4 regions of the Bacillus sp. GW823-FHT06A11 genome follow, and region 1 is predicted to be linked to each of the others. Evidence: riboswitches for the same ligand, from Rfam matches in the RefSeq annotation. Region 1 holds a riboswitch; each other region holds the start of a gene.

Evidence for each region. Region 1 has a riboswitch for S-adenosylmethionine ahead of AC1Q8L_RS18230 (hypothetical protein). Riboswitches for the same ligand answer to the same signal wherever they lie in the genome.
Region 2: linked by a shared signal. The riboswitch ahead of AC1Q8L_RS27765 (MetQ/NlpA family ABC transporter substrate-binding protein) and the one ahead of AC1Q8L_RS18230 (hypothetical protein) in region 1 are both predicted to bind S-adenosylmethionine.
Region 3: linked by a shared signal. The riboswitch ahead of AC1Q8L_RS15170 (ECF-type riboflavin transporter substrate-binding protein) and the one ahead of AC1Q8L_RS18230 (hypothetical protein) in region 1 are both predicted to bind S-adenosylmethionine.
Region 4: linked by a shared signal. The riboswitch ahead of AC1Q8L_RS05060 (Na+/H+ antiporter NhaC family protein) and the one ahead of AC1Q8L_RS18230 (hypothetical protein) in region 1 are both predicted to bind S-adenosylmethionine.

The regions. Positions count from the first base shown of each region.
Region 1 is NZ_JBXAHS010000003.1:792,785-800,505, reverse strand. It holds gene AC1Q8L_RS18245 (ECF transporter S component) at 1-300, shown strand, start outside; gene AC1Q8L_RS18240 (YwiC-like family protein) at 484-1,206, shown strand; gene AC1Q8L_RS18235 (hypothetical protein) at 1,239-1,430, opposite strand; SAM riboswitch class I at 1,552-1,650, shown strand; gene AC1Q8L_RS18230 (hypothetical protein) at 1,691-2,008, shown strand; gene AC1Q8L_RS18225 (SWIM zinc finger family protein) at 2,268-2,651, shown strand; gene AC1Q8L_RS18220 (NAD(P)H-dependent oxidoreductase) at 2,680-3,255, shown strand; gene AC1Q8L_RS18215 (hypothetical protein) at 3,252-3,605, shown strand; gene AC1Q8L_RS18210 (short-chain fatty acid transporter) at 3,646-4,992, opposite strand; gene AC1Q8L_RS18205 (transcriptional regulator) at 5,590-6,135, opposite strand; gene AC1Q8L_RS18200 (PLD nuclease N-terminal domain-containing protein) at 6,258-6,497, shown strand; gene AC1Q8L_RS18195 (ABC transporter ATP-binding protein) at 6,494-7,399, shown strand; gene AC1Q8L_RS18190 (ABC transporter permease subunit) at 7,396-7,721, shown strand, end outside.
Region 2 is NZ_JBXAHS010000010.1:15,056-22,776, forward strand. It holds gene AC1Q8L_RS27755 (methionine ABC transporter permease) at 1-592, opposite strand, end outside; gene AC1Q8L_RS27760 (methionine ABC transporter ATP-binding protein) at 567-1,607, opposite strand; gene AC1Q8L_RS27765 (MetQ/NlpA family ABC transporter substrate-binding protein) at 1,620-2,432, opposite strand; SAM riboswitch class I at 2,518-2,632, opposite strand; gene AC1Q8L_RS27770 (NAD(P)-dependent alcohol dehydrogenase) at 2,712-3,620, opposite strand; gene AC1Q8L_RS27775 (DUF6612 family protein) at 3,778-4,542, shown strand; gene AC1Q8L_RS27780 (FAD-binding oxidoreductase) at 4,609-6,045, shown strand; gene AC1Q8L_RS27785 (MFS transporter) at 6,042-6,575, shown strand; gene AC1Q8L_RS27790 (DUF3981 domain-containing protein) at 6,654-7,721, shown strand, end outside.
Region 3 is NZ_JBXAHS010000003.1:202,714-210,434, reverse strand. It holds gene AC1Q8L_RS15190 (LytS/YhcK type 5TM receptor domain-containing protein) at 17-1,285, shown strand; gene AC1Q8L_RS15185 (YjcZ family sporulation protein) at 1,378-1,485, opposite strand; gene AC1Q8L_RS15180 (energy-coupling factor transporter transmembrane component T family protein) at 1,622-2,422, opposite strand; gene AC1Q8L_RS15175 (ABC transporter ATP-binding protein) at 2,415-4,115, opposite strand; gene AC1Q8L_RS15170 (ECF-type riboflavin transporter substrate-binding protein) at 4,126-4,674, opposite strand; SAM riboswitch class I at 4,814-4,929, opposite strand; gene AC1Q8L_RS15165 (aspartate/glutamate racemase family protein) at 5,083-5,763, shown strand; gene AC1Q8L_RS15160 (macrolide family glycosyltransferase) at 5,855-7,042, opposite strand; gene lepB (signal peptidase I) at 7,301-7,721, opposite strand, start outside.
Region 4 is NZ_JBXAHS010000001.1:1,021,337-1,029,057, reverse strand. It holds gene gltP (glutamate/aspartate:proton symporter GltP) at 147-1,421, shown strand; gene AC1Q8L_RS05065 (ribonuclease FAU-1 family protein) at 1,490-2,008, shown strand; SAM riboswitch class I at 2,129-2,234, shown strand; gene AC1Q8L_RS05060 (Na+/H+ antiporter NhaC family protein) at 2,329-3,645, shown strand; gene AC1Q8L_RS05055 (lmo0954 family membrane protein) at 3,828-4,184, shown strand; gene AC1Q8L_RS05050 (PspA/IM30 family protein) at 4,232-4,894, shown strand; gene liaF (cell wall-active antibiotics response protein LiaF) at 5,001-5,741, shown strand; gene AC1Q8L_RS05040 (sensor histidine kinase) at 5,741-6,796, shown strand; gene AC1Q8L_RS05035 (response regulator) at 6,793-7,425, shown strand; gene AC1Q8L_RS05030 (DUF3922 domain-containing protein) at 7,507-7,721, shown strand, end outside.

The DNA.
Region 1 (7,721 bases):
TTTATAGCTGGATTATTGCGTAATACATTTTTAATGAAAAAGCTATGGGGGAGACTTCTTTACGGAGTAATTGTTGGTTTTTTATTTGGTTGGATTATGAATTTCTGGGGCCTTCTCGGTTTTATACGAGAAGCAACGTGGGAAACTGTCATTTCGTATTACATCGCAAGTTTTTACTTTGATTTAAGTCATGCGATTTCGAATGTTATTTTCTTACTACTATTTAGTACGTCTTGGATTACGATTCTCACAAGATTTAAAAAGAAATACGGTATATTAGATAAGCATAACATAGCATAGAAAAGCATACTCATATAAGGTAGGGTCGCGACTTACATATTCGTTTGCCTCTTTCATGCTTCTTACATATTGTAAGGAGCATTTTTTATTGTCAAAAAATAGTCCAATATATATCCGTTACTATATAAAATTATTTGTATAATAATAGGTGAGAACTATTTTCAAAAGGGAGGTGTATAGTTAATGAAGATAGTTATTCCGAAGCAACATGGTGCATGGGCGATGCTTGCTATACCATTTCTATTAAGTGTCATACTTGGAAAACCTACTATATATCACATTCCATTGTTTATAGCTTGGTTCTTTATCTATTTAGCTACGTATCCATTCCTTATGTACATAAAACAAAAACGAAAAAAAGAGTATTTACATGCTTCAATTGTATATTTTATTATTGCGTTCGTATTTGGGATGATTTCTCTATTATATGAATGGCGCATTCTTTTATTCGTAATAGTCATGATTCCACTATTTATAGTAAATATGCATTATGCTCGTCAAAAAAATGAAAGGGCACTATTAAATGATATTTGTGCGATCATTGTGTTTTGTGTTGGTGGGTTAATTAGTTATTATTTTTCAATGAAACAAATCGATCATACAGCATTATTCATTGCACTTATTTCATTCTTATACTTTTTAGGAAGTACGTTTTATGTGAAAACGATGATACGTGAGAAAAATAATCCGAAGTATCGTTTTATATCTTGGGGTTATCATATTCTATTAACAATCATTGTATTTGCAATTAATCCGTGGTGCTCCCTTATTTTTATACCAAGTGTCATTCGAGCCATTATATTGTATGGCAAAAAAATTTCTATTATAAAAGTAGGGGTTTTAGAAATTGTGAATTCTGTATATTTTTTAATCATAACGGCAATAATTATGAAGTATGCCATTTGAAAAAACTTCCCACCTTATGATGGGAAGTTTTTTCAATCTTGTTCTAAAATGTGAACGGTGTAATCGCAGCGTTGAATAGCTTGTTCGATCGCATAAAGGGATTGCTCAATACGAGCGCGATTAAAATCTTTTTCAACAGTCTGTAGTGCTTCTTCTAAACAATGTTTTGCTTCTTGTAATGATTGAAAAGAATCTTGTACATATCCGCGAGCATTTTGATGCATTTCATAATCCTCCTTGCATATTCATATATGTATAGTATGAACAGTAAAGAAGAAAATATTATTTGTTATATTTGTTTGACAATTAAAATGAAATTACGTATAGTAAGAATTAAGTGAATATTTCTTATCCAGAGAGGTGGAGGGACTGGCCCGATGAAACCCAGCAACCGCGATGCAGGTGCTAATTCCAGCAGAACATATTTGTTCTGGGAGATAAGACGAAGATATATACGTAACTTCTTCTTATCGGAGAGGTTTTTTTGTTGCAAAAAAACCGATTACGAAAATTTATATTAAGAAGAAAGGGGTTGCGCATTGCTGTGACACTCGAAAAATACGTAAAACTGCGTAGTACAGTTTATGAATATATGATAGAGCAAGATAAGCCAATATCATTGTTAGATATTCAAGAACATATCGTTTCGCATCATGAAGGAAAATTCACGAAAAAGATGTTACATCAATTTTATTTATCAAGACTATTAGATGAACTGAAACTGGATGGGAAAATTACATTAGCTGATGAATATCTCTATACTGAAAAAGGGGTATTTTATAAGGCGAGAAAAGGGAGCTAAGCTCTCTTTTTTTAAAATAACGGAGTATGTAGAGTAAAAGACTGCTTAAGCAGCCTGATACAGGGAATGGTGTTGAGTGTGTAGTGTCAAAAATTGAATGTGCCTGAAAGAGGCAATTCGTATCGGCTGCAAATGAAAAGAGACACCTTCGCCGAATAGGTGTCAGTCGTTTTGTCACGTAGACTTGCTACTTAACAGTAATTAGAATAACATGCAGGATTTTTGAAGTCAAAAGGGAATTAAAGGAAGGGGTACAATTATGTACGCTTACTTATTAAAAGATATAACGAAATGGATCCCAAATTACATTGTAGATAAGGGATATGAATATTATGAAGATGGACATGTAGAAGATGTTGAAATACAAGATAAAAAAGTGTTTGCTTTCGTTACTGGAAATGCAGGGAATTATGAAGTAGTTATCGATCTCGAAGATTTTTCAAAAAGTAGTTGCGAATGTCCGTATGAAAATTATTGTAAACATATGGCGGCAGTTGTTTATGATATTCAAGGTGCTGGTGAGAGTGCAGTTAAAGAGAAACTGAAAGATTTAGAAAAAGAAGAGTTACTTACTGTATTAAATCGACTGTTGCAAAGTTCGAAAAACGTACAAATTGTAGAGAAGTTATTAAAGAAGGGATAACTTTAACGATAGAGGGAGTTGTTTTGTAGTGAACGTACTGATTATATACGCTCATCCTAATCCTTCAAGTTTTAACGGTGCAATTTTAGAGCATGTGCAAAAAGGGCTACAGGAAACAAATCATTCGGTTACGTTGCTTGATTTATACAAGGAACAATTTGATCCGGTACTTGTATTCAATGAAGAGAAGAAAAGACGTGATTTAATAAATGAAGAAGAGACAGCGCGGTATAGAAAATTAGTGGAAGAAGCAGATACACTTCTCTTTATATATCCGATATGGTGGTGGGGGATGCCAGCTATTTTAAAAGGTTTTATTGACCGTATTTTCGTAGCTGGATTTGCTTATAAATATGAAGGGGCTCTGCCGAAAGGATTATTGCAAGGGAAAAAAACGTGGGTTATTAATACGTTAGACTCGCCTCTATGGTACGTCGCATTGTTATATCGATCAGCAGATTGGATTATGATGAAGAGAGGTGTTTTACGTTTTTGTGGCATTCGTGATATAAAACGGTCAGTTTTTCAATCTGTGAAAACGAGTAAAGTATCAAAGCGCGAAAAATGGTTATTACAAATAGAAGAAAAGGCTCGTACATTATGAATGAAGTCGATCGTATTATAAACTGTTGTCAGTATGATAACGAACTTTTTCGGAAGTATATTACGTGTTTACTTCAATTGAAAAAATGCAGCGATACATTTCAACAAATTCAAATAGAGTTAAGAAATGATTATTTAATAAGGGGAATTTGTGAAAGAGAAGTTGATGAGGTAGTACGGGGAAGTAAAGAATATGAAATGCATTTTCTTCCTAAAGTATTACAGTGGAATTTTTTGAGGGAACATCCACACCTGATTGGAAAAATTTGCGAAGATTTTTTTGCATTTGAGTCACTACATCTTAAGGACATAGAGTGGAATACAGTTATAAATTGCATGGGAAATAAATGATTTATTATGTAAAAAAGCTAGTATAAAACTAGCTTTTCGTTTAAATAAATAAGAAGCATAGACTAATGATAAAACCTGCATATAGTAAGTTCACAACGCAAAATCCCATAATATCACGAGCACCTAAACCAGCTATCGCTAATGCTGGTAATGCCCAGAAAGGTTGAATTAAATTCGTCCAAGCATCGCCCCACGCAATGGCCATTGCAGTTTTTGCAGCAGGTACACCAAGTTCAGCGCCAGCTGGAATCATAATTGGTGCTTGCACGGCCCATTGACCGCCACCAGATGGAACGAAAATATTAACGATGCCAGCACTTAAAAATGTAAAGAGCGGAAAAGTCGTTTCATTTGAAATGCTAATAAAGAAATTAGAAATAGCTCCTCCAAGTGAAAGTCCTTCACTATTTACTCCAATCATCATGCCCATAATTCCTGCGTAAAACGGAAATTGAAGTAAAATGCCAGAAGCACTTTTCGTAGAGTCTGAAAAAGCGCGAATATACTGAATCGGAGTACGGTGGAAAATAAGACCGGCAATTAATAACATAAAAATCACGATATCGAGAGTAAGGTTAAAACCTTTCGTATAAAAGTAATTGAAAATATAAATGAGACCTAACAATCCAACGCAAAGTGTAATAATAATGCTATTTTCCATCTTTTCAGCGAACGTATTATTTTCTACTTCTTGAGCAGCAGCTTCTTCATGGAACACGCTAGGATCTACAGTTATCGTATGTTTTTCATCTGGATGCATCGCTTTATTAATGAGAGGCATCGTAACGAGAAAAATAATAACTGGAACGAGAGCGTATGGTGAGAATAACGTTTCTGTTATCGGAATCGCCTCTTTAATACTTCCAGCAGTCGTTTTAATTAACGTTTCACCGCCTGTTGCTAACGTAAGAGGGATAGAGGCAGAAAGACCGGCATGCCAAATGAGAAATCCAGAGTAAGAAGAGGCAATTGCTAGTCTATAATCTAATCCGTCCAGTTGCCTTGCCACTTCTTTTGCGTATAAAACAGATACAATAATTCCAAAGCCCCAGTTTATGTATGCACCAAGTAAACTTACAATTGAAATGGCAATAATGCCTTGGCCATTCGTTTTTGGTAGTCTGGCAGCTTTCGTTAATCCTTTTTTAATAAGAGGAGCATTTGCTAAAGCAGATCCAGTCACGAGTACAAGCGCCATTTGCATAGAAAAGGCGAGGAGTCCCCAAATTCCATTACCCCAGTGATTAATCATTTCTACAGGTGTTTGGTGAGTCGCAAACATACCAAAGAAGATAACGAAAACAGTTAGTAAACATGATAAAATAAACGGTTCTGGCAAGAAGCGTTGCACTAAGGCGACGCAACCATTTGTAAAGGAACGAAACAAAATAGATCAACCTCCTTATGTATATGTATTAAAATTATTCGAGGTTGTTTGGGAGATAACCTTTAATGTAAAGAAAATTCAGATATTTATAGAGTGGTAATTTATTGATAGGTTGATATAGAGCCTTGTATCAGATTCTGCTTTTAATATACTAGAAGAAAACGGTTGGAAATGGGGTAGCACTTATAAGGATAAGTATAGAGAAAGGTTACTAGCTGGCTTCAAAGCAACTGTTGCAAAATGGTCAAAAAATAAAGTTCATCATCCCTGAAGAAACTTTATTTTCATCTATAGAAGAAATTTTCGACCAATATGAACAGACAATCTTTGTAAGGGAAGTGTTTTAAAGGAAACGATTAATTTATTATCTTTTTAATAAAGTGATAGAAAGCTTCATTAAAAAGATGAAGCTTTCTACTTATAAAAGATAACAAAAATAATACATTCATTACTACATTTGTGTGCGAATTCAAGAAAAATTAAACCACCTAGCTCCTAAAGAGAATATAGGAAGCAGATGGTTTAGATGTTTTGAGAAGTATCCTGTTTTCAGGATTTAGTTAAGATTATTGATTTGCATTTTTATATCGATTAAATTTAAGTTTCTGGAATAATTGTAATAGCAACGGTCCGAATCGGAGCCTCTATTTCGTCATCTTTACTTTGGTTATTGTAGTATTTAATCATTAATTCGTTAAGTTCGTTTTGAAATTTTTCAAAGTGTTCCTCATCTAGCTTTAATTCTACTACAGAAAAAGTAGCCTTATCTTCTTGACTGTTTTGTTCCTCTAATTTCTTAAGGTAACTTTGATATTGTGTCATAAGTGATAACTGATAATAGGAAATGTAGTTTAACTTTTCATCATCAGATAATCCTTTCCATTCACTTCCTTCAATTTTTGCATCTTCTTCATTGATTGCGTAATATTTTTCAGAAACAGATTTTACCTTTTTTTCTTTAATTACATGAACGATACCTGAATCAACCATAGTTTGTAGCTGTCTATATAGTGTTGCTTGTGGTACATTTTTAATGATTTTTACCATTTCTAATGGTGTTAACCCATCTTCTTTATTTCTCATTAACACTTGGCAAATTTTCATTCTTACCGGATGCATTAAAATTTCAACTTTATTACTCATTATATCACCTTATGTATTGTTTTTTATTCTCATTATAAATAATGAGAATAATGATTGCAATCCATCCGTTTTTATTTTATCATTATCAATAATGATAATGAGATTTAAAAGGAGTGATGACAATGAAAATACATTATGGATTGAATGATCTTAAAGACATTGATATTATGGCTTTTCTACCCATTATATTACCAGTTATTGCAGTGGGAGCACTTTTAGTTTTAATTGCATTCATTGATTTATATCGACATAGGAAAACAAGAAAAAATGTACTTGTATGGACGTTAATTATTCTTTTCGTTAATATATTGGGACCTATCTTGTACTTTGTTATAGGGAGAAAGGACAGTGAGAAATTATGAAATTAGAGATTAAAAATGTAATAAAATCATTTAAAGGAAAAATTGCTGTGAATAATTTCTCGATGGAACTGCAAGCGGGGGAATGCGTCGGATTAATTGGACCGAACGGAGCAGGGAAATCCACATTAATAAAAGTAATTTCGGATATTATTCATCCAACTGCTGGTGAAGTTTTATTGAATGGGATAAAAATATCAAAAATGAAAAGTGAAATTGGTTATTTACCGCAATATCCTAATTTTTTTCATTGGATGACAGCGAGGGAAACACTTACCTTTATGGGCCAACTTTCGGGGTTGAAAAAAGAAGAATTGTCAAAGTCGATTCCAAAAATGTTGGAGAAAGTTGGACTAAAGGAAGAAGAAAATGCAAAGGTTAGTACATTTTCTGGTGGAATGAAACAACGACTTGGTATTGCACAAGCATTATTGCATAAACCTTCGCTTATTGTCATGGATGAACCAGTATCCGCATTAGATCCGATCGGCCGGCGGGAAGTATTGAATCTGATTAAAGAAATAAAAAAAGATACAACCATTTTATTATCAACCCACATCTTAAGCGATGCAGAAGAAATCTGTGAACGATTTGTCATTATAAAAGATGGAACAAAAATAGAAGATACAACGATTACGGAACTTTTACATCGTAATAGTGAAAATAAATTAATGATTGAAATAACAGCAAAAGATCAAAAGTGGATTGAAATTGTAAAAAAATTACCGTATGTGAAGGACGTTGAAGTGGTTGGGCTTAAAATCAAAGTGAAGGTTGAAAGTATTGAAATAAATAAAAATATGTTATTGCAAAATGCACTCGAACAGAAAGTGAACATCGTTAAATTTGAAATGAGCAACGATACTTTAGAAGAAATCTTCTTGAATTTGGTGGTGCAAAAATGAATAACTCAATTGTATTGATAAAAAAAGAATGTGTTCAAATGTTACGTGATTTCAAGATTATTTGGCTACCAATTGTTTTTATATTTTTAGGCGCAACACAACCGATAGTAATTCATTATTTGCCATCAATTTTAGAAGCGTTAGGTGGAGGACAGGGAATTACCATTGATCCGAGTATGGCAACGCAAAAAGGGGGCGAAGTATTAGCGAGTACTTTGGGATCCCAGTTTGATCAGCTTGGACTTATGATTCTAGTGATTTCTATGATGGGTGCAATTCAAACAGATAAAGCTAATGGTATGTTGGCCTTTATTTTAACAAG
Region 2 (7,721 bases), on a different contig from region 1:
CGGTTGCATACATTACTTCAGGTTCATAGCGTAAATGTCCGAAGCGATATGCTAAGTCCCCTAGCCCGCCAGCACCTACAAGACCAGCCATTGCTGTTGCGCCGATTAAGCCAATCGTTGCAATTGTTAATCCAAGTACAAGGGAGGGACGAGCTTCTTTAACCATGACGTGCCAAATGATTTTTATAGTAGAGACTCCCATCGCTTGATAGGCCTCAATGACACCGCGATCTACTTCTAGTAAAGCTGTCTCCATTAAACGTGCGATATAGGGAGCTGTGAAGACGACAAGTGGTACGATAACACCTTGCACGCCAATGGATGTTCCCATTAGAAACTTTGTAAAAGGTAAGATGAAGAATAATAGAATGATAAATGGAAGAGAGCGAATGATATTAATAACTGTATTAAGAATAGGATAGATGATTTTATTTTCACGCTGCCCACCAGGTCTCGTTAAAACAAGTGTGACGCCAAGTGGCAGTGCAATAAGGATTGAGATGAGTAATGAAATAGATGTCATTTGAAAGGTTTGAATTGTGGCTTCCCATATGACTTTACCCCATTCATCCAAAAAGGACTTGTTTCCCATAATCTGTTCTGCCTCCTTCTACAATGATTCCTTGCTCTTGTAAAAATGATAAAGCACGGTGGATTTCATTTTGTTCTCCTTGCATATGAACGACTAATTTCCCATATGCTTCATGTTTTAACTGCGTAATATTACCGGATAAAATATTCGGATACACTTGGAAACGTTTTGTGGCAACAGCTAAGGCAGGTTCACCTGAAGTAGTGCCAATAAATGAAAGTGTTACAATTTCTCCAGTATTCTGTAGTTCTTTCTGTACCTCTTCTGGAATTTTAGCTGCAAAGGCGCTATTTACAAATTTCTTCGTTGTTACATGTTGTGGGTTTGTGAAAATATCTTTCACAGTCCCGCTTTCGACTACAGATCCATGTTCCATAACGGCAACGCGGTCGCATATACGTTGGATAACGTTCATTTCGTGTGTAATGAGTAAAATCGTAATTCCAATTTCTTCGTTAATCTTTAATAACAAATCAAGAATAGAATCAGTTGTTTCTGGATCTAAAGCGCTCGTTGCTTCGTCACTTAATAACACTTCAGGCTCATGTGATAGTGCACGTGCAATTGCAACGCGCTGTTTTTGACCGCCAGAAAGTTCACTTGGATAAGCATCTTTTCGATTGAAAAGATCGACAATGCGTAAATATTTTTCTACCCTTTTTTTAATTTCCACTTTTGGAATACCAGCAAGGCGTAAAGGTAATGCAATATTTTCATAGATGCTAACAGTTTTAAGTAAATTGAATCCTTGAAAGATCATTCCGATTTTTTGTCTCGCTTTTGCTAGTTCTTTTGTCGATAACGTTGTTAAGTCTTGTTCGTTTACAATGATATTTCCTGTCGTTGGTTTTTCTAATAAATTTACACATCGAATCAATGTGCTTTTACCAGCGCCGCTATACCCAATGATTCCAAATACCTCGCCTTTTTCTACTTTAAGGGAAGTAGGCTTAAGAGCCTCAACAGTCCCTTTTTTTGTTGAAAATACTTTGGATATGTTTTTTAATTCAATCATTATCGTCAGCTCCTACCAAGATGGTAAAACTGAACCATCAAATTTTTTCTCGATAAACTCTTTTACTTCTTTAGATTGATAAGCTTTCTTTAATTTATTTACAACGGCATCATCTTTATTTTCATTACGAACAACGACCCAGTTCACATATGGTGAATCTTTTCCTTCGCGGAAAATAGAATCTTTCGCCGGACTTAATTTTGCCCCTAATGCAAAGTTTGTATTGATTGCGGCTGCTTTCACTTCACTTAGTTGTGTTGGTAATTGAGATGCCTCTAATTCAACAATCTTTAAATTTTTCGGGTTTTCAATTACATCCTTTGCAGTCGCTTTTTCTGTAGCCTTTGGATCAACTTTTAAAACCCCTGCTTTTTCAAATAATTTTAAAGCTCGCAGTTCATTCGTTGGGTCATTGGGTACAGCAATTGCATCGCCCTCTTTTAAGTCTTTTACATCTTTTATATCTTTAGAATATACGCCCATAGGGAATGTTACTGTTGAAAATACTTCAGCTAATTTCATATTGCGTTCAGCTTTAAATACATCTAAATACGATTTTGTTTGGTAGCTATTTACATCAAGGCTTTTTTCATCTAAAGATACGTTTGGCGCTACATAATCATTAAATACTTTTATGTCAATTTCCAGACCATCTTTTGCTGCAACTTCTTTTACCTTTTCAAAAATTTGTTCATGTGGTCCACCTGTTACACCGACAGTAATCTTTTTCTCGTCTAATGCTTTTACCTCTTTATCTGAACTCGCGCTACATGCGCCTAATAATAATACTGCTCCGCTTACAATGCTTAATAATACCTTTTTCATCTATAAATCCCCCTTCATATACGTTCCAAAATAAAAAGCACCTCCCAAAAATAAGAGAGGTGCCGAATAGACGAAATAGATTCCTCTCTTATCTTCCAAAACGAAAACTCGTTTTGCAGGAATTAGCACCTTAGCTTATACTTCATAAGCTCGGTTGCCGGGCATCATCGGGCCAGTCCCTCCGCCACTCTTGATAAGAGTATGTGTATGTAGTTTTGAATATGGTACTAATAGTAAATCGTACAAAAAGAATTGTCAATGGTATTTTCAGAATATATTTTATTTTAAGGTAATCGAAACATTTCCTTTCTTATGGCCCATTTCTACATACGTATGGGCTTCTACAACTTCTTCTAATCGGTAAGTTCTATCAATAACAGGTTTTAGCTTTTCTGTTTCAGCTAGTTGTTTTAGTAGGTTCATATCTTCTTTACTGACCTTTGCCATCATTCCGTTCACAGATACATATTTTCCATTAGGCATTAATGCATCTGTACAAAGAGACTTATTATATTTTCCAACTGCGTCAAATATAATATCGTAGTGGTCGCCCCGCTTAGTAAAATCTTCTTTCATATAATCAATTACGTTGTCTGCCCCTAAAGCTGTTACTAAATCGAAATTCGAACTACTACAAATGGCTGTGACAGTCGCCCCGAAGTATTTAGCAAGCTGTACGGCAGCTGTCCCTACTGACCCAGAGGCGCCGTATATAAGTACTCGTTGCCCTTTTTTTATCTGTCCTTTTCTAAGGAAGTGCAATGCTGAAGTTCCGCCAAAAGGAATAACGGCAGCTTCTTCATATGTCACATTGGTAGGTTTTAATGCTATTAATCCACTTTCATGCACGCATGTGTATTCCGCATAACCACCAAGGTTTAGTTCTGTTAATGCAAAAACTGGATCTCCTTTTTTAAATTGTGTTACATCTGATCCAATGTCTTCGATTTCACCGGATAACTCTACGCCAAGTATAGGTTTTCTCGGTTTTCTGAAACCTAATATGATCCGCATAGGAATCCAAAATAAGAGGGGGCTATTAAAGCCACGTATTCTACAATCTCCAGTCGATACACTTGTTGCATGAATTTTAACTAATACTTCATTTTTCTTAGGTTTAGGCTTTTCTATATTTTGAAGCTGGAGAACATTAGGTGGTCCATACTTTGTGCAAATAATAGCTTTCATAATGACCTCCTGAAATGAGTTGTTATTATTTACATCATATTTAAACTTTTTCTCAAACATGTTGCTATATAGGAAATAAATTTAAAGAAGAATATTACGAATTATATAGATTTCATAGGAAAAGAGATGATATTATTTTTGGGAAGGAGGGGACGTTATGAAAAAATTTATTTTAATTTCAAGTTTAGTACTTGCAGTCGGTCTAGGAGTAGGGTGTAGTAATGAGAAAACAAAAAAGACTGATGAGCCGAAAAAAGAAGCTGTGCAGAAAGAAAAGGAATTAACAGCGAAGGATGTTTTCAATAAAGCGAATGAAGCTTTTAAAAACGAAGAAAATGTAACGATGACATATGATGTGGGAATAAAGGCTGAAGGAACAGAGATGAATGTAATAAAGGCCAAAATGCAATTAGAGCCGAAGCAAAAAAATTCTCGTTCTGAAATGAATGTTTCTGGTACAGAGGTTGTTGTTTATGATGTGGGTGGCAAAATTGCTGGTCAGTTGAAAAATCCTAATACGGGTGAAGTGATGTCTGTACCAGAGGAACAATTAAATGCTAACGGAATGAATGCGACTCAAGGAATGGTAGATAATTTAGAGATTCCATCGGAAATTTTAAATAAAGTGAAGATGGAGAAAAGTGGAGATAATTATAAGCTGAAGTTTGCATTAAAAGGGCAAGAGACAGAGAGTATGTTAGCTAGTATGGATGAAAAGCAGAAACAAATGCTACAAGGCCAAAATGCAAAGATAGAAGAAATAGATGGAGAATATATTATTACAAAAGATTTTAAATATGAATCAGCAAAGATAGATATGGTTATGAGTAGCAATGGTGAGGATAAAGCGCACATTATTACGGATGCGAAGTTTACATCGTATGATAAATTTGATCCAATACAATTGCCAGCAGCAAAGTAATCACTGTCAAGAGAGGTACCTGAAAGAACGGGTATCTCTTTTTGTTGCTAATAAGGAGAGTGTCCTTTGAAAAAAAGAAAGATAGTAGTGGTCATTGTCGCATATACGGTTTTGCTTGCAACGTCTGTACATACGTATAAAAAACAAATTGATCATCCTATTATGAGTGATGTAGGTAAATTGCTTCCGACAAAAATAAAACGTGTTGAAAGTGCTACGGAAGAGCACTCGTTAATAAAATTAGTGCGAGATGCAAAAGTTTCAGGAGAGAAAATTTCCATTGCAGGCATGCAACATAGCCAAGGAGGACAGACATATTATCCGAATGGCACGATGCTCGATATGAAAGGATATAATAAAATATTAGAATTCGATCCAGAGAAGAAGCGTATTACAGTTCAAAGTGGTGTCACGTGGAATGATATTCAGAAGAAAATAAATCCATATGGCCTTGCGGTACAGGTCATGCAGTCCCAAAATATTTTTACTGTTGGTGGTTCATTAAGTGTAAATGTACATGGGCGTGATATTCGTCATGAGGCACTAATTGATACAGTAGATTCATTTAGATTGTTAATGGCAGATGGCACGGTACGTAATGTAAGTAGAGAAGAAAATGCAGAGTTATTTCCATATGTCATTGGGGGTTACGGTTTATTTGGAGTTATTTTAGATGTGACGCTGAAGTTAACAGATGATGAATTATATGAAATGCACACGAGAATGATAGATTATAAAGAATACGCATCTTATTTCAAAGAGAAAGTGAAAAGAGATGAGAATGTTCGTATGCACTTAGCGCGTATTTCTGTTGCTCCAAATTCATTTTTAAAAGAGATGTATGTGACGGATTATACTTTGGCACAAAATCAAAATATGAGAGAAGAGTACAGTGAATTAAAGGAAGAAAATATTATAGCTGCACCTAAATTTTTACTTGGGTTATCACGTTATAGTGATTGGGGAAAGAATACATTTTGGGATATACAAAGAGGTTATTTTGAACGTACAGATGGAAAGTATGAGACGCGTAATAATGTTATGAGATCAGATAGTGCTTTTATGGAATATGAAAATCCAAATAGGACCGAAGTGTTACAAGAATACTTTGTGCCTATAGATGCTTTCACGGAGTATATAGATGATTTACGTAACGCATTAAATGAAGAAGAGTTTAATTTACTCAACATTACGATTCGTTACGTGGAAAAGAATGAAAATGCAGTTTTGTCCTATGCGAAAGATGATATGTTTGCGCTGGTTCTTTTGATTAACCAGGGACGCTCAGAGAGTGAGATAAAGAAAACAGAGGATGTCATTCGGAAGATGATTGATGTTACTTTAAAGCATAACGGTAGTTACTATTTGCCGTACTATTCTTATCCAACGAAAGAGCAGTTAAAAAGGGCATATCCCCGTATTGAAGAATTTCTCAAGAAAAAGAAGGAAGTAGATTCAGAAGAGAGATTTGTTAATTTATTTTATAGGGAGTATACGAAATGACATATAGAAGATTTGTGGCTTCGCAAAGTATTATCATGATGGCAGGAAGTATGGTATTTCCTTTTTATATATTATTACTTCGAAACGTTGGAAATAGCTTCTCGCAATTTGGCTGGGCGTATGGCTTATTTGCTTTAACATCAGCACTTGTATATCCACTAGTGGGAAAGGTATCTGATCAAGTAGGTGATAAAAAATTATTAATCATATACGCTTGGTCCATGGCAATCTTAATGCTTTGCTTTCCGATTGCCACGGAAGTATGGCATGTGTATATTCTTCAAATTGTAATGGGGGTTTTAGGTGCTGTGCAGCGTAATACTGAGAAGACTTCATTAGCACGAAAGGTTGCGCAGGAAAAGGCTGGTTATGAGATTGGAAAATACCATGTGTGGACATCCATTGGCGGAGCAGTAGCGGTTATTGCCACGGGATATTTAGTAGATTTCTTTACGATCGGTACAATTTTTTATATTGCATCTATTCTATATGTAGTGAGCGGGATTGTATTAAGTAGTAAAAAAATATAACTATTCCTATTTTCACCTTAATACCCTTTATTTGTTATACTAAAAGGGAATACAAAAGAAAAGGGGACAGTGCCTTTGATGAAATTTGTAGTTTTAGCTATTCTTACTTTGTTTTTGATTCCATGGACAAGAAGTAGTAGTAAGCTTCGAGCAGTGGATAAGAAGGGAGATAAGAAGGTTGTAAAGGGTAAGAAATCATCTATTTTAGTTATTCCTGTTTTATTTTGGATAGGTATTGCAATCTATGAATACTTTTGGCTAATTGATGATCGAGTAGATTCGATTCTTACTCATTATTCTGTTGCAGTAGCAATTTTAATTGGGCTTGTTTTATTTTCACAAGATCAAATAGGGAAATTAGAAGGTACATTAAAAGGACTTCTAATGTTTATTTTACTCGCAAGTTACGGCTACTTTGGTTATTTGCACGATATAGTAATCTCGCAAAAGAAATATGATTCTGTTGTTAAGATAGAGAAAGATATTTCAGAGCCATTTACTGAAAATGACCAGCCGTTTACAGTGCCGCCAAAGACAGCGGAGAATAAGATGAAAAAAGTATTTGGTGATATTCCGAAAGTAGCTTATTTTGAGCTAGGAGAATTAACGCCACAAATGGTAAACGGCGAAGCTTTATATGTAGCGCCGATTGAAGTTTCAGGATTTTTTAAAGCGCGTAAAGCTGAGACAATTCCAGGGTATGTAACGATGTCAGGTACGAATCCTGATGCGGAAGCGAAATTACACCTCGGTTATAAAATGAAATATGTACCGAGCATGTTTTTTGGTAATAATTTAGAACGTGTGGTAAGGCAAGCAGAACCAAATTTAATCTTTAAAGGGAAACCTAAATTTGAGGTTGATGATAAAGGGAAACCATATTATACAATGACGTATGGTGAATTTATTTCAGGAAGATCTGGATTTGAGGTAGAAGGTGTTGTCGTAGTAGACGCACAAACAGGTGAAGTGAAAAGGTATGATAAAGGAAAGGCACCTAAATTTGTTGATGGTGTATTAAATCATGAGACTGCATCTACGTTAAATACGTACTTTGGTAAATATATTCACGGATTTTGGAATACGAAATTCTCGCAAACTGATATGAAGATTCCGACTGAGTGGGGAACGAAAGAAGGAGTTACA
Region 3 (7,721 bases), 590 kb from region 1:
TAACGAGGCAAATATTATGGACTTTGTTTATATTAATCAAAACGTATTAAATAATCTTCTATACATTTTGTGTAGCATATTTGTTTTTTATTTCATATATGATAGCAGGCATTATTTGAAAAAATACAAAATATTACTGATTACCCTTTGTTCTAGTATCCCGCTTATTTTATGTATGCGATACCCTATCTATATGGATGAAAGTTGTATTCATGATTTAAGACAAATTCCGGTCATAATAGGTACGCTTTATGGTGGATTCCCTGTCGGTATCATATTGTTTACAATTTTATTAATTACAAGATTTATATTTTATGGCTTTAATATGCTGACAGTCGTTGTTTACGGAATAATGTTCATCGTTACAGCACTCGCATCTTCAAAATTTAATACATATAATAGAAAGCTTAAAGTAGCTTTTTCCATGTTTTTAACCTTTTTCCTAGCAATATTTACAACTGTAATTGTATTAACTTTATCAGATTTTGAAGTGAATAATTTGTATATTATTTATTTCATGGTATTACCGACTACTTTAATGTTATTTATTGTTTATATAAATGAAGTTATAAAAGATGCTGTATTAATGCGCTCAAAATTAATTAAAATGGAAAAAATGGAGATTGTTAGCCAACTCGCTGCAAGTATATCGCACGAAGTAAGGAATCCTTTAACGGTTGTAAAAGGATTTACACAGCTTTTAAAAACACCAAATTTAACTCCTGAATCAAGAGACGAATATATTAAACATATACTTGAAGAGTTAAATCGTGCCCAAGAAATTATCGATGATTACTTAACGTTTGCCAAACCAGCTCCAGAAAAATTAGATCAAATTTCAGTAAAGCAAGAGTTAAATCGAGTTATTAATATGATATTGCCATTGTGTAATATGAATACGATACATATTACACAGGATTTTTCTGAGGCAACCATTGTTGGTAATAAACAGCACTTTCAACAATGTTTTTTAAACTTAATAAAAAACAGTATTGAAGCAATGCCTAATGGTGGTACCTTAAATATTTCCTCATCTATCAATAATAGTAAAGTTGAAATACGAATTGAAGATAGCGGAGTTGGAATGTCACAGGAGCAAATACATCGATTCGGTGAACCGTATTTTAGTACAAAAACAAAAGGAACTGGTTTAGGTACGATGGTTGCTGTTAAGATTATTGAGACGATGCATGGAAGTTTAAAAATCCGAAGTATCATTAGTAAAGGAACGACTTTAACAATTACGTTCCCGAAATATAGTAAGAATACGCATTTAAACAAATAAAAAAGGAGCATAGTTGCTCCTTTTTTATTTGTTTCGATACATAAGTATCTTCAATGTTTTTTTAGTTTACATTTGTGAAGACTAATTAAAAATTAGTATCCTCCGCCCCAGCAGCTGCATCCTACAATTATTAATAGAATGAATAACACAACTAATAAAGCGAAACCTCCACCAAAACCACAAGAACCACCGTAACTCATATTTTCTCCTCCTTTTGGTTTGAAAACTAATAGGTAGTTGATCATTTTAACTGGTTCGTATTATACATTATGTGTATATCCCTTTTTTGAGCATGTCTACATAAAAATAAGTAAAAGCACTCGTTTAAAGAGTGCTTTAAAATGGATACCAAAAGTTTTGAAATACGTTTAATTTTAAATATACCGCAACAATAAATATGAAAATACCGGCAAATAAAGCGATGAAATCTTCACGTTTCGCCTTACTTGTATAAAACCATGTACGTTTATCCTTCTTTCCAAATCCTCTTAAATCCATTGCATTTGAAACCGTATCTATTCTTTCTAGAGAATGAATGATTAGCGGCCAGAAAATTAAAACACGGTTCTTCATACGAACCCATAAACTTGCTTCTCCTTTTTCAAAAGCCACTCCTCTCGCTTCTTGCGCGTGTTTAATAATTTTATACTCAGACTGGATGTCAGGAATATAACGAAGTGCAATATTTATTGCATAAGTAATCTTATAATGAATACCAAGTTTACTTAAGTTACTTACAAATTCGCTTGGATCTGTCGTGTATATAAAAAGAAGTGTAAATGGTAGTAACGTAAAATACTTTAATGAAAGTGTAACTGCATAAAATAATGTTTCATATGTAATCGTTGCATATCCAACATGTAAAAACGCAGTATATGATTCAGTTAATTCAGATCCATGAGTTGGTGTAATAAATAAAATCATGACAGAGTTTAATAAACTAAATGTAAATATGACACTAAAAACAATTAAAATTTTATGAAATGGAATTTTAGCAACACTGAGTCCGATACACCCAACGATAAATAATATTAGCAACACCCGAAAATCAAAAAACAAAAAAGTAAGCGTCATACAAAAAATAAATAAAAACAATTTCACTACCCCATCCATACGATGAAAATATGTACTATGCACCTTCCTCCCTCCTATTACTCTCTAAATAAAGTTCAATAAATTTTTCTGGACATGCAATCCCACTAAATTTAACAAGCTTGGTTAAAGAACTCTCTCTTAAGTTAGCTATTTGTAACGTTTCTTGATCACCAAATACATTAGACACTGTATTATCCGTAATAATTTTCCCTTCATGTAGAACTACTGCACGGTCTGCATATTCTAGTGCGAGATTCATATCGTGAGTGATAAAAATAAATGAAATACCCTTCTTAGCTAGTTTTTTAATAAACGACATAAATTGTTTATAATGATAATAATCTTGTCCCGCTGTCGGTTCATCTAATATGATAAGCTTAGGATTTTTTGTTAATACAGATGCGATTGTTAATCTCTTTTTTTGCCCATAGCTTAGTGCTTGAATTGGCCAATTACGAAATGGATATAAACCACAAATTTTTAAAGTTCCTTCTACTCTATTCTTAATTTCTTCCTTAGAAAAATTATGTAATGTTAATGTAAATGAAACTTCTTCAAAAACAGTAGGCTGTGTAATCATATGATTTGGATTTTGCATCACGTAAGATATGATTTCCCCACGTTTACGAATAGACCAAGAACTAATATCTTCACCTTTTAACAAGATTTTCCCATTTTTCATTTTGTTTATGCCTATAAGACTATGAGCTAATGTTGATTTCCCTGCTCCATTATGCCCTAACAGTGCCACAATTTCTCCTTCATATATTGAAAGGTTTACATTTTCTAATACTTTTTGTTTATTAGAGTATGAAAATGATAAATTCTCCACTTTAAGTAATTCCTTGTTTTTAGTATTCCCTTTTAATATGACTTGTTTCTCCATCCACTCTTTTATAACGTTGCTTACCTTTTCTTTTTGAAGGTTTTCCATTGGATATATTACGTCATTATTACTATCAAAATGTAATCTCTTTAATGCTTCGATGTAAATAGGCTCTCTTAAGCCGATACGTGGTAATATATTTGACGCTAAGATTTCTTTTGGTGTTCCTATCGCAATGACTTTACCTTCATCAATTAATATAACTTTGTCTAAATCCAGGTTTAAAATTTCTTCTATTCTATGTTCAATAATAACAATCGTTTTATTATATTGTTCATGTATATCTTTCATAAGTTTTATCGTATGTAAGGCACTTAGTGGATCTAAATTAGCTAACGGTTCATCGAACAATAATATATCCGCATTTGTTGTTAATAAACCCGCTAGAGAAACTGTTTGCTTTTGACCTCCTGATAATTCATGTGGACTTTGTTTATGAAACGTATGCATCTTCACCTTTCTTAATGAGTCCGAAACAATCTTTTTCATGTCATCTTGCTTTACACATTCATTTTCTAAATAAAAAGCTACATCTTCTTCTACTGTCAGACCAATAAATTGAGCATCTTGATCTTGCAAAATTGTTCCTACCTGCTTACTTTGTTCAAAAATACTTCCTTCCCTCGGGTCTTTACCGGCAATTAAAACGTTACCTGTACTAGTCCCTTCGTAAGAAAATGGGATTAGCCCATTTATACAATGAGCTAATGTCGACTTTCCTGAACCACTTCGTCCAGCAATTAGTACTTTTTCCCCAGGGTATATATGAAAGGTAATATCACTTAAAGTAGGCTGCGCAGCATGCCCATATTGAACGGTGAATTGTTCAAACGAAATAATTGGTTTCATGTTAACATCCCTACTTTTCAATTTTTAAATGTGTATGTTTCTTATTAGATTTTGCCAAGCCAATTGTAAGTGGCAATCCAACTACTAAGAAAACGATAACATCGGAAATTGTTGCTCCTAATACTTGGATAACAATTTTGTCAAATGGTTCTCCCATCACAATAATATCGAATGCCCCAGCAAATATAATAGCAATGACAATACCAACTAATCCAGTAATTGCTAAATAAGAAATATGCCCCTTGTTAAACGACCCGTTTTTCACACTAAAACCAACTCTTTTTTGAATAAGACCCATCGAAAAACCAATAATCCCTGAACTAATAACCCAGCCCCACCAAATCCCCCATCCAGCAATCGTATCTGTTACGGTATGACCGATAAGTCCGATTAACAGTCCTACCACTGGACCAAATAATGCTCCAAAAACAGTTAATATAGCTAATGCTGGTTTAATAAATGTATTCGGTGCAATAGAAAATCCCCAAAGTCCTAATATCCCGTATAATGCTGCTCCAATACCGATTGCTACTACTAACTTTGTTGATAATTTGTTCATGACAATTCCCCTCTCATATTAGTCAACTTTTATTACTCTATATTTAATTTAAAAATGAATTATGCATCGACACTCCCTTTCTATACAACAAAAAATGACCTCTTACATAAGAGGTCATTTTCTTTCACGTTCAAGAATCCTCTTATCTTTCAAAAAACACATCGTGTCCTCTGCGGAATTAGCACCTTCCTATAAAATTGCATAGGGGTTGCTGAGGTTTCTTAGGGCCGTTCCCTCCACCTCTCTGGATAAGTATTAATTTGTAATTCGTATTATGGCACTAAAGAATGTAAATTTCAACACTTTTCTTACTATTTTTATTTTTTATTAAATAGCGCATTTAAATCATTGTATTCTTATCGGAATTATGAAATAATAAATTCAAAATCGTTTCGGGAGGAATGCATTATGAAAGTTATTGGTTTGATTGGAGGATTAAGTTGGGAATCTACATCATTATACTATAAACATATTAATACACTTACACTCTCTCAATACGATCAAAATGCGAAGCTAATTTTATATAGTATGGACTTTGGTGAAGTAACTACTTTATTACAAAACCATCAATATGAAGAAGTGAAAAATGAACTAGTTACAGTTGCAAAGAAAGTTGAAAAATCTGGGGCTGAATGTTTATTAATGTGTTCAAATACTGTACATCTATTTGCCGAGGAGGTAGAACAAGCAATATCTATCCCGCTTCTTCACATTGGTGATGTAAGTGCTAAAGAAATGGTAGAACAAAATATAAAACGTATCGGACTATTAGGAACAAAACAAACGATGGAGCAAGATTTCTATAAATCACGATTAGCGAAATATAACATTGAGACAATTATCCCCAATGACGAGGAAAGAACTTTTATCCACCATGTCATATTAGATGAATTAAGTAGAGGGATCATTTCAGAAACATCTAAAGAAGAGTTATTACAAATTACAAAATCATTAATTCAAAATGGTGCTGAAGGTATATTATTAGGCTGCACTGAAATACCTTTACTCATCTCCCAAAATGATCTCACTGTTCCCGTTTTTGATACTACTTTTTTACATGCAAATACTGCTGTGCAATTTGCTGGATAAGAATATACAAGCATAAAGGTGAGAACCTCTATGCTTGTATACAGTTACGACTATTTATCCCGCTATTTATGGGCAGTAAAACCTCTACCGATTAAAGTTTTACTTTATTTAAAAGAGATTCAATAACTGCAATTGCTTCTTTTGAACCACCACATTCTAAAAAGCTATCATTAAGTTTTCTTATACCATGTTTATACTTTTCATTTGAAAGAACATCTGTTACGGCCTCTTTTAAAGTGTGCACATTAACATGTTCTTTCAATAGTCTATGTGCCGCTTCAAGCTCAGTTAGTCTTTGCGCTATCATAGGCTGGTCTTTATCATGCGGTATTATTACAAATGGGACATTATAATGAATGGCATCGTGTACGCTATTCATACCGCCATGTGTAATAAAAACATCTGCTTCATTTAATATTTCTGATTGAGGTACGTATGGAGCAATTATAAAATTATCTGGTGCTTTCTTAATTTTAGAAATATCATTTCTATCACCAATTGCCATTACAACTATCCCATCAAAATCTGAAAAAGTATCAATACAAGTATTAAAGAATGGTTCGAGTCCTTCAAGCAGTGTTCCCATTGAAATATAAATAACTTTCTTTTCTTTAAGTGATTCCAGTGGAAACTTTATATTTGTTTTACGCTTTGAAATACTCGGTCCAATAAAAATGTTATTTTCCCCGAACGATTCGCTATTAGGTTGGAAATAACAACTTGTGTATACGAGACAAACATCACCCTTATTATTCATAAATTGAAGATTATTCTTTGGTTTTACTCCAAATTTATGTTCCATCTGATTTAGTAATTTTTCAGAGATTTCCTCTGGTTGGAATGGCATATCTGCATTTGGATGAAAAGGTAATGTCTTCAAAAATTCTGGCGGAATTAAAAATATAGGTGAGGACACTACACCTGGAACTTGTAAATACTCCTTTACTAACTCTCCTGCGCCAAATATATCATAAATTACGAAATCAAAATTTATACTTTCACATAATTGTTTCGTAATTTCTAATATATATAAAGAAGTTTGAACATGCACATGAAAGAAAGCATTTAACCCAGATGAGGTTTCAGCATCAATAGAAATCTCTTTTAATAGATCCGGATGAGTATGTACAGTAGCTCCTAAATCTTCAATTCTATCCTTAAAGTTTGCCGTTGTAATATAATGTACATTATCCCCTCGTTCAGTAAAGGCTTTTACTAAATTTAATGTAGGGTTTACATGCCCCTCTGCTGGAAAATTAACTACTAAAATATTTAGCACTTATTTCTCACTCCTTACATTTCATTTTTTTAATTAAGCATACTGTTATTTGTACAAGTAATCTTCCCCTAATAGTCCTAATATGCTTGTTACATTATGTTGATAAATAATTTTCAGTCATCAACATAAAAAAAGCATCTACCTATGTAGATGCCTAACCGTGATAAGGAGTGTTCTGTGAGGTTAGAACAAGCTTTTCTGCTTGTCCTATGCTATCAATATATGATTTATTTTATAAAATGTGAATCGTTAATAGAATTATTTTATCCATTTTATATGATCAAATGGATAAAATACCATTTCTACCTTACCTATTATATTTGACTCATCAATAAGTCCAAGTGTATTCCTACTATCTTTACTATGATTACGATTATCACCTAACACAAATAATTTATGCGTAGGAACTTTTATTTCTCTAAAATTTGAAAAACGATTGGATACTTGTAACATATCTAAATGTATATACGACTCATCACGCTTTTTACCGTTAATATATACCTCATCCTCTTTTAATTGTATATTATCCCCCGATAATCCAATAATTCGTTTCACATAGTAAGTAGGCTCGTCTTCTTTTTTTATGATGACAACATCCCCATGCTGAAAAGACGATAAACAGACGTTTACCTTATTAACAAGTATATAATCTTTTTCATTTAAAGTAGGTTGCATCGAA
Region 4 (7,721 bases), on a different contig from region 1:
GTCAGATTTTAAATTTTGATTTATGATTTTTAACAGGGACAAAATGTAGTGAATTGTCGAATAATATGTAATACTCTTAATTTCTTAGTTTTATAGAGATAGAATGAGAGATAGAGTGACACATCGAAGAGGGGGTTACAACAAATATGAAAAGAATAGGACTTGCATGGCAAATATTAATAGGGCTTGCGCTTGGTATTGCGGTTGGGGCGATTTTCTTTGATAATCCAGCTGTTGTTAAGTACTTACAACCAATTGGTGATATTTTCATCCGATTAATTAAAATGATCGTTGTACCGATTGTTGTAGCAAGTATTGTTGTTGGGGTTGCTGGTGTTGGCGATGTTAAAAAACTAGGTCGACTAGGCGGAAAAACAATTCTTTACTTTGAAATTATTACAACAATTGCAATTATTGTTGGTCTATTAATAGCGAATATTTTCCAACCAGGAAAAGGCGTAAATATGGAGCAGTTAACAAAGACAGATATTTCGAAATATACACATACGACAGAGCAAGTACAAAGTCATTCATTTGCAGATACGTTTGTAAATATTGTTCCAACGAACATTATGAAGTCATTGGCTGACGGAGATATGCTTGCTATTATCTTCTTCTCTGTACTATTTGGTTTAGGTGTAGCAGCAATTGGTGAGAGAGGAAGACCAGTTCTTCAATTTTTCCAAGGTGTAGCTGATGCAATGTTTTATGTAACAAACCAAGTTATGAAATTTGCACCATTTGGTGTGTTTGCACTAATTGGTGTTACAGTTTCTACATTTGGTCTTGCTTCATTAATTCCATTAGGGAAATTACTAATTGTCGTATATGGAGCAATGATCTTCTTCGTCGTAGTTGTCTTAGGACTTACAGCGAAAATATTTGGAATTAACATTTTCCAATTCTTTAAGATTTTAAAAGACGAGCTGATCTTAGCGTATTCTACAGCAAGCTCAGAAACAGTTTTACCAAAAATCATGGAGAAAATGGAGAAATTCGGTTGTCCGAAAGCAATTACATCTTTCGTTATTCCGACAGGTTATTCATTTAACTTAGATGGATCAACTTTATATCAAGCAATTGCAGCTATTTTCTTGGCGCAAATGTACGGTATTGATTTATCTATTACACAACAAATTACATTATTACTTGTATTAATGGTTACATCAAAAGGTATCGCAGGTGTACCGGGCGTATCATTCGTTGTATTATTAGCGACACTTGGTACAGTAGGTATTCCACCTGAAGGTTTAGCGTTCATTGCTGGTATTGACCGTATTTTAGATATGGCTCGTACAGCAGTTAACGTTGTAGGAAACTCTTTAGCAGCTGTAGTTATGTCTAAGTGGGAAGGTCAATATGACGCTGAAAAAGGACAAGCTTATTTAAAAGAGATTTCTGAAAAGGGTCAAGCTGCTTAATTATAATATGAACAAGCTCTCACATAATATGTGGGAGCTTTTCTGTATATAGAAGAGGAGTATACATAATGAAACGTAAATATGGTGACGGTTCTTCGTGGAAAAGACTAATAGAAAAGAGTTATAGGCTTAAGCAAGTGGAAGAGGGAATGCTCGGAATACTGGATATAAAAAAGGTGAGAGAGCCTAGTTGTAAAGAATATGATGGTAAAGAAATTTGTATTGCAAGTGATGGGTATATGTGGGTTCAATATTTCATTAATGGAAAGAACTTTGCGATTACAGCTATGTTAGATGATAGGCACAATTTAGTGCAATATTATATTGATGTGACGAAAGAATATGAAATAGACGATCGTGGTTTACCGTATTTTGATGATTTATATTTAGATGTAGTATTATTACCTAGCGGTAAGGTGTATGTATTAGATGAAGAGGAGCTAGAGGATGCTTATAAAAGTGGCGATGTCACGAAGGAAGAGTATGAGTTAGCTTGGTACACTACGAAATGGATATTAGAAGCAATAAAAAATAGTGAATTTTATTGGATTTCAATATTGGAAGAAGAAATCGAAAAGTTAAAATGATTATTGTATTCAAATTTTTGTATAATTACCAAAAAAATCTATACAAAAAATAATTGACTTTTGTTTTGTAAGCGAGTAAAGTTAGGGAAGAAATTATTATTAAAAAATAAATATGAAACCTTCTTATAAAGAGAGGCGGAGGGACTGGCCCTACGATGCCTCGGCAGCGGACTCGATTTCAGAGTGCTGTGCCAAATCCAGCAAGCATGTGCTTGAAAGATGAGAAGAGCGTTTCTTATAGATGTATAAGACCTCTTCTCATCGGAAGAGGTCTTTTGTTATTCATTAGAAAAAGGTTGAAACTAGGGAGAGATGGTACTTTGAAAGAAACGAGAGGAAATGGTTTAGCTTTATTACCACTTGGGATATTTTTGGCGCTATTCATTGGTTCTGGAATTATTACAGGTGATTTCTATAAATTGCCGATACTTGTAGCAATTTCAATTGCTGTAGGAATCGCTTTAGTGATGAATCGTAAAGAAAGTTTTAATGTGAAAGTCGAGCGGTTCGCTAAAGGTGCAGGAAATCCGGATATTATGATTATGGTATTAATTTTTGTGCTTGCAGGTGCATTTTCTGAAACGGCTAAAGGAATGGGCGGAGTAGACTCAACTGTTAATTTAGCGTTAACTATTTTACCGCCAGGATTTATCGTAGCTGGAATCTTTGTTATTGGTGCATTTATTTCATTAGCAATGGGAACTTCAATGGGAACAATTGCAGCATTAGCGCCGATTGCTGTAGGTATTAGTGGTCAAACTGATATCTCAATTGCGCTTGCAATGGCTACTGTTGTTGGGGGAGCGATGTTTGGTGATAATTTATCATTTATTTCAGATACAACAATCGCAGCTGTTCGTTCACAAGGAACAGAAATGAAAGATAAGTTTAAAACGAATTTTTTAATTGTGTTACCAGCGGCTATTATTACAATTGTACTATTAGTAATAGTTACTTCAGGAAGTGACACGCAAATTAAAGCACATAGCTTTGATTGGATAAAGATTTTACCGTACGCAGGAGTACTTATTACAGCGCTACTTGGCTGGAATGTACTTATTGTATTAACTGGTGGAACTGTATTATCTGGTGTTATCGGTCTTATAGATGGAAGTTACACGTTAGAAAGTTTCTTTAAAAGTGTAACGACTGGAATGGGCGGTATGATGGAGTTAGTATTACTTGCTATATTAATTGGCGGTATGGTTGAATTAATCCAATATAATGGTGGTATTCAATATTTAATGAATGTATTAACACGTAATATTCGTTCGAAAAAAGGTGCGGAATTTGGTATTGCTGGTTTAGTAAGTATGACGAATATGTGTACAGCGAATAATACGATTTCGATTATTTTTACAGGCCCGCTTGCAAAAAATATTGCAGATCAATATGAAATAGACCCTCGTAAATCAGCGAGTGTATTAGATCTTTTCTCATGTTGTGTACAAGGATTAATTCCGTACGGTGCCCAAATGTTAACGGCAGCAGGATTTGCAGCGTTATCTCCGGTTGAATTGTTGCCATATGCATTTTATCCAATCTTAGTTGGAGTATGTGGGATTGTTTCTATTTTAATTGGATTTCCAAGATTTTCTAAAGTAGCTGAGAAAAAAGAGTATCATAAAACAGCTTAATTTAATATGAATGTTAGTAATTAAAAAAACGTGCAGAGAATAAACTCTGCACGTTTTTTTGCGTAAAGGGCTGAATATGACTCGGTCTTAAGTCTGAGTTAAAAACGGTTCTTAAGCTCGTTATGGAAAGATGAAAAAATAGTTAAGATAAGAGTATCAAATCGAAGGGAGGCAAGCACAAGATGAAACAATTTCTAGCGTTTATCGCAGCCGGTATTTTGGCTTTAATTGCTCTTGGTAGTCTTGCTGGTATTGTAGGATTCGCAATCGGAGCAGGAGTTGTATATTGGAGCTATAAATCATTTGTGCGAGCTAAGTCATTTTTTGGAAAGTTAGCTTGGGGTATTGTTGGTTTAATCGGTTTATCCATTGCGCTTTCTCATTCACCAGCATTAATCGGTATCGCTGCTTTAGTGGTTTTATACTACGGATACCGTGAGTGGAAAAAAGAAAAAGATGTAGTTGTTGAATCTGCTCCAGAAAGTTCTAAACCATATAGCAACTTTGAAGATGAGTGGAACAAATTAATGAAAAACTAAAACAATAAATCAAATTATAAATAAAGTAGAAGAGAGGAAGATTTATAATGAAACAATCTTTATTCGGACGTGTACGCGATGCAATTTTAGCTGATTTTCATAACGTGTTAGATGAGAAGGAAAGAAAAAATCCAATTGCGATGTTAAACCAATATTTACGTGATAGTGAGCGTGAAATAACAAAAATTGAGAAGTTAATTGAACGTCATAAAACATTAAAATCTAACTTTGCTCGTGAGCTTGAGCAAGCACGTTATTTCGTTAACAAAAGATCAAAGCAAGCTATCATTGCTCAAGAAGCAGGCGAATTACAATTGCACGAACGTGCGTTAGAAGAGGTAGCTTATTATGAAGGGCAAGTAACTCGATTAGAAGAAATGTATGCAGGTGTTGTAGAGCAAATTGATGAGTTAGAGCGTCGTCTTTCTGAAATGAAAAATAAATTAAAAGAAATGCACGCAAAGCGTATGGAACTAATGGCACGTGAAAATATGGCACATGCAAATCGTCGTATGAATACTGCAATGCATAAAATGGATGAAAATAATCCGTTCTTACGATTTGAAGAAATTGAAGATCACATTCGTGACTTAGAAACTCGTATGAATGAAGAGCATGAGCGTGACACATTTGATATGAAAATTGCAAAACTTGAGCGTGAAATGAAAGAAAAGAATGATGTATCGTTAACGAAAGAGTTAACAAAATAATAGTAGTATATTATAAAACAGGCTTATGATATAGTGATAGGAGAAAAGGTGTTGGAAAGCAATGCCTTTTCTTCTATGTATATGTGACAAGAAGGGGGGAGCTGAAATGAAGAAACATTTTTCAAAGACACAATTAATGGGGATGCTCCTCATCATATTTGGATTCGGTCTTTTTCTTGATATGATACTTGGACATTTTGAACCAGGTGGTCTCATTTTTGCATTTATTATGCTTATGTTTGGAAGGCATTATCGTAAAAAGAATCGTTATGTACGGGGAAATGTATTTTTATTTGTTGGTGGTATCGTATTTTTATTCTTCTTATTTTCATCAGCAGCATTTGTTCTTGTCGTATTTGCTTGTTTAGCTTTAATTGGTTATCAATTGATTCAACAAGGGCATCAGCAAAAAGCAATGAAGGTTGAAATTAAAGAAAAAGGGATTATAGACGAAGAGAAGCAAATATATCGTACAGAACCATATTTGAAAAATATGTTTGTAGGCAATGTACGAATGATGGATCATATTTATGAACTTGAGGATATTAATGTTCAATACGGTGCTTGTGATGTGGAAATAGATTTAACTACTGCTATGATTCCAGAAGGGGAAACGGTAATTGTTATTCGGGGTGTCGTTGGTAATATTCGTTTATATGTGCCATATGATATTGAACTTTCTTTAAATCATTCTGTTATTGTCGGACGTGTGCTCTTGCCAGGTCATGAAGAGACAGGGTTTAACCGCAATGTTACATTTAGAACAGAGCAGTATAAAGAGGCTCCTCGTCGTATTAAAATTATTTCTTCGCTTGTCGTAGGCGACACGGAAGTGAGGAAAGTATAATGAAGAAACAAAAAAATATTTCGTGGATGTATATTCGTTATTCTATGTTGTCCTCAGTTAGTATCGCACTCATTTGTACAATTGTATATGTATGGAAAAGCGAGCAACAAGTGTATGATTTATTATGGAAGGAATCCATCGCTTCTGTTCCAATTGGCTTGTTTATTATGACTACAAGTTTACTTATCGGGGGAATTGTAGGATATGCAATCGGTTACTATATAGAGCAGCGTATACAAGGATTAAATACGTTTCTATTTGAAGTAGAGCGAGGGAATTTTCCGAGCGATGTTTCGTTTACTGCAGATGATGAATTTCATGAAGTGGAACGAAAAGTAATCGTTTTGGCTCGTCGATTAGAGGAGCAAGCTGGACTCTTTCAAAAAGTAACGAATGAACGAGCTCATTGGAATGAAGAGATGAGACAAGAAGCGATTTCTCAAGAAAGGCATCGTTTAGCAAGGGAGTTGCATGATTCAGTAAGTCAGCAGCTTTTCGCAATGTCGATGATGATGTCAGCGATTAATGAACAAATAACTGAATTTCCAGATGTGACAAAAAAACAATTACAACTTGTTGAAAATATGGTTGTAAATGCTCAATCAGAAATGAGAGCATTGCTCCTTCATTTACGTCCTGTACAATTGGAAGGTAAGAAACTGACAGAAGGTATAGAGGAATTATTAACGGAATTATCGCGAAAACAACATATGAAAATTGAATGGCTTATTGAGCCAATAGAATTAAAAAAAGGTGTAGAAGATCATTTATTCCGTATTGTGCAAGAAGCGCTATCAAATACGTTGCGACACGCAAAGGCAAAGAAAACAGAAGTGCGCCTTCGAAAAATTGATCAATATGCGATTTTAAAAATTATTGATGACGGCGTTGGGTTTGAAGTAGGCGTTAATAAGGCAGGTTCATATGGCCTAAGATCGATGCAAGAGCGTGTTCATGAAATTGGTGGGACACTCAAGGTGCTTAGTTTCCCGGCCAAAGGTACACAAATAGAAGTAAAAGTACCGATTATGATTGAGAGAGGGGGAGAAGTATGATAAAAGTATTGCTTGTCGATGATCATGAAATGGTTCGTATGGGTGTATCGGCATATTTATCTACACAGCCAGATATTGAAGTAGTAGGGGAAGCTGAGAATGGACGAAAAGGATCAGAATTAGCATTGCAATTAAGACCGGATATTATTTTAATGGACCTTGTTATGGATGAGATGGATGGTGTCGAAGCAACACGTGCTATTATTCAAGAATGGCCAGAAGCAAAAATTGTAGTTGTAACAAGCTTTTTAGATGACGAAAAATTGTACCCTGTTATTGAGGCTGGTGCGACCAGTTACTTATTAAAAACATCAAGAGCAAGTGATATTGCTGATGCTGTACGAGCTACTTATGATGGAGAAACAGTATTAGAGCCGAAAGTTACCGGGAAAATGATGTCCCGTATGCGTCAAAAGAAAGAGCAACCTTTGCATGATGACTTAACGGAAAGAGAGTTTGAGATTTTGTTATTAATTGCAGAGGGAAAAAGTAATCAAGAGATTGCGGACGAGTTATTTATTGCACTGAAAACGGTAAAGACACATGTGAGTAACATATTAAATAAATTGAATGTAAGTGATCGTACTCAGGCAGTTATTTATGCATTTAGGCATCAATTAACGAAGTGATAAAGTGAAGCTTTAATTGGCGGGGAATTCCTCGCTGATTATTGGCTCGCTACAATATAGATTTGGCGTTAAAACCATCGAATGTTTTTATTGACGATAAATAATGTAAGCGTTATCATTAAGGTGTTAACAGTACATATAAAGGGGAGAATGTATATGTTAGTTCAAACTATATTCGGAATGGATAAGTCTAAAAAATTAGGGGAGTATGTGAACGCATTACAAGCACTTTGTGAACAATATAATGTTGAAACAGATAAAATTGCGATTATTGAGGCAACAGAGGAATACTATTT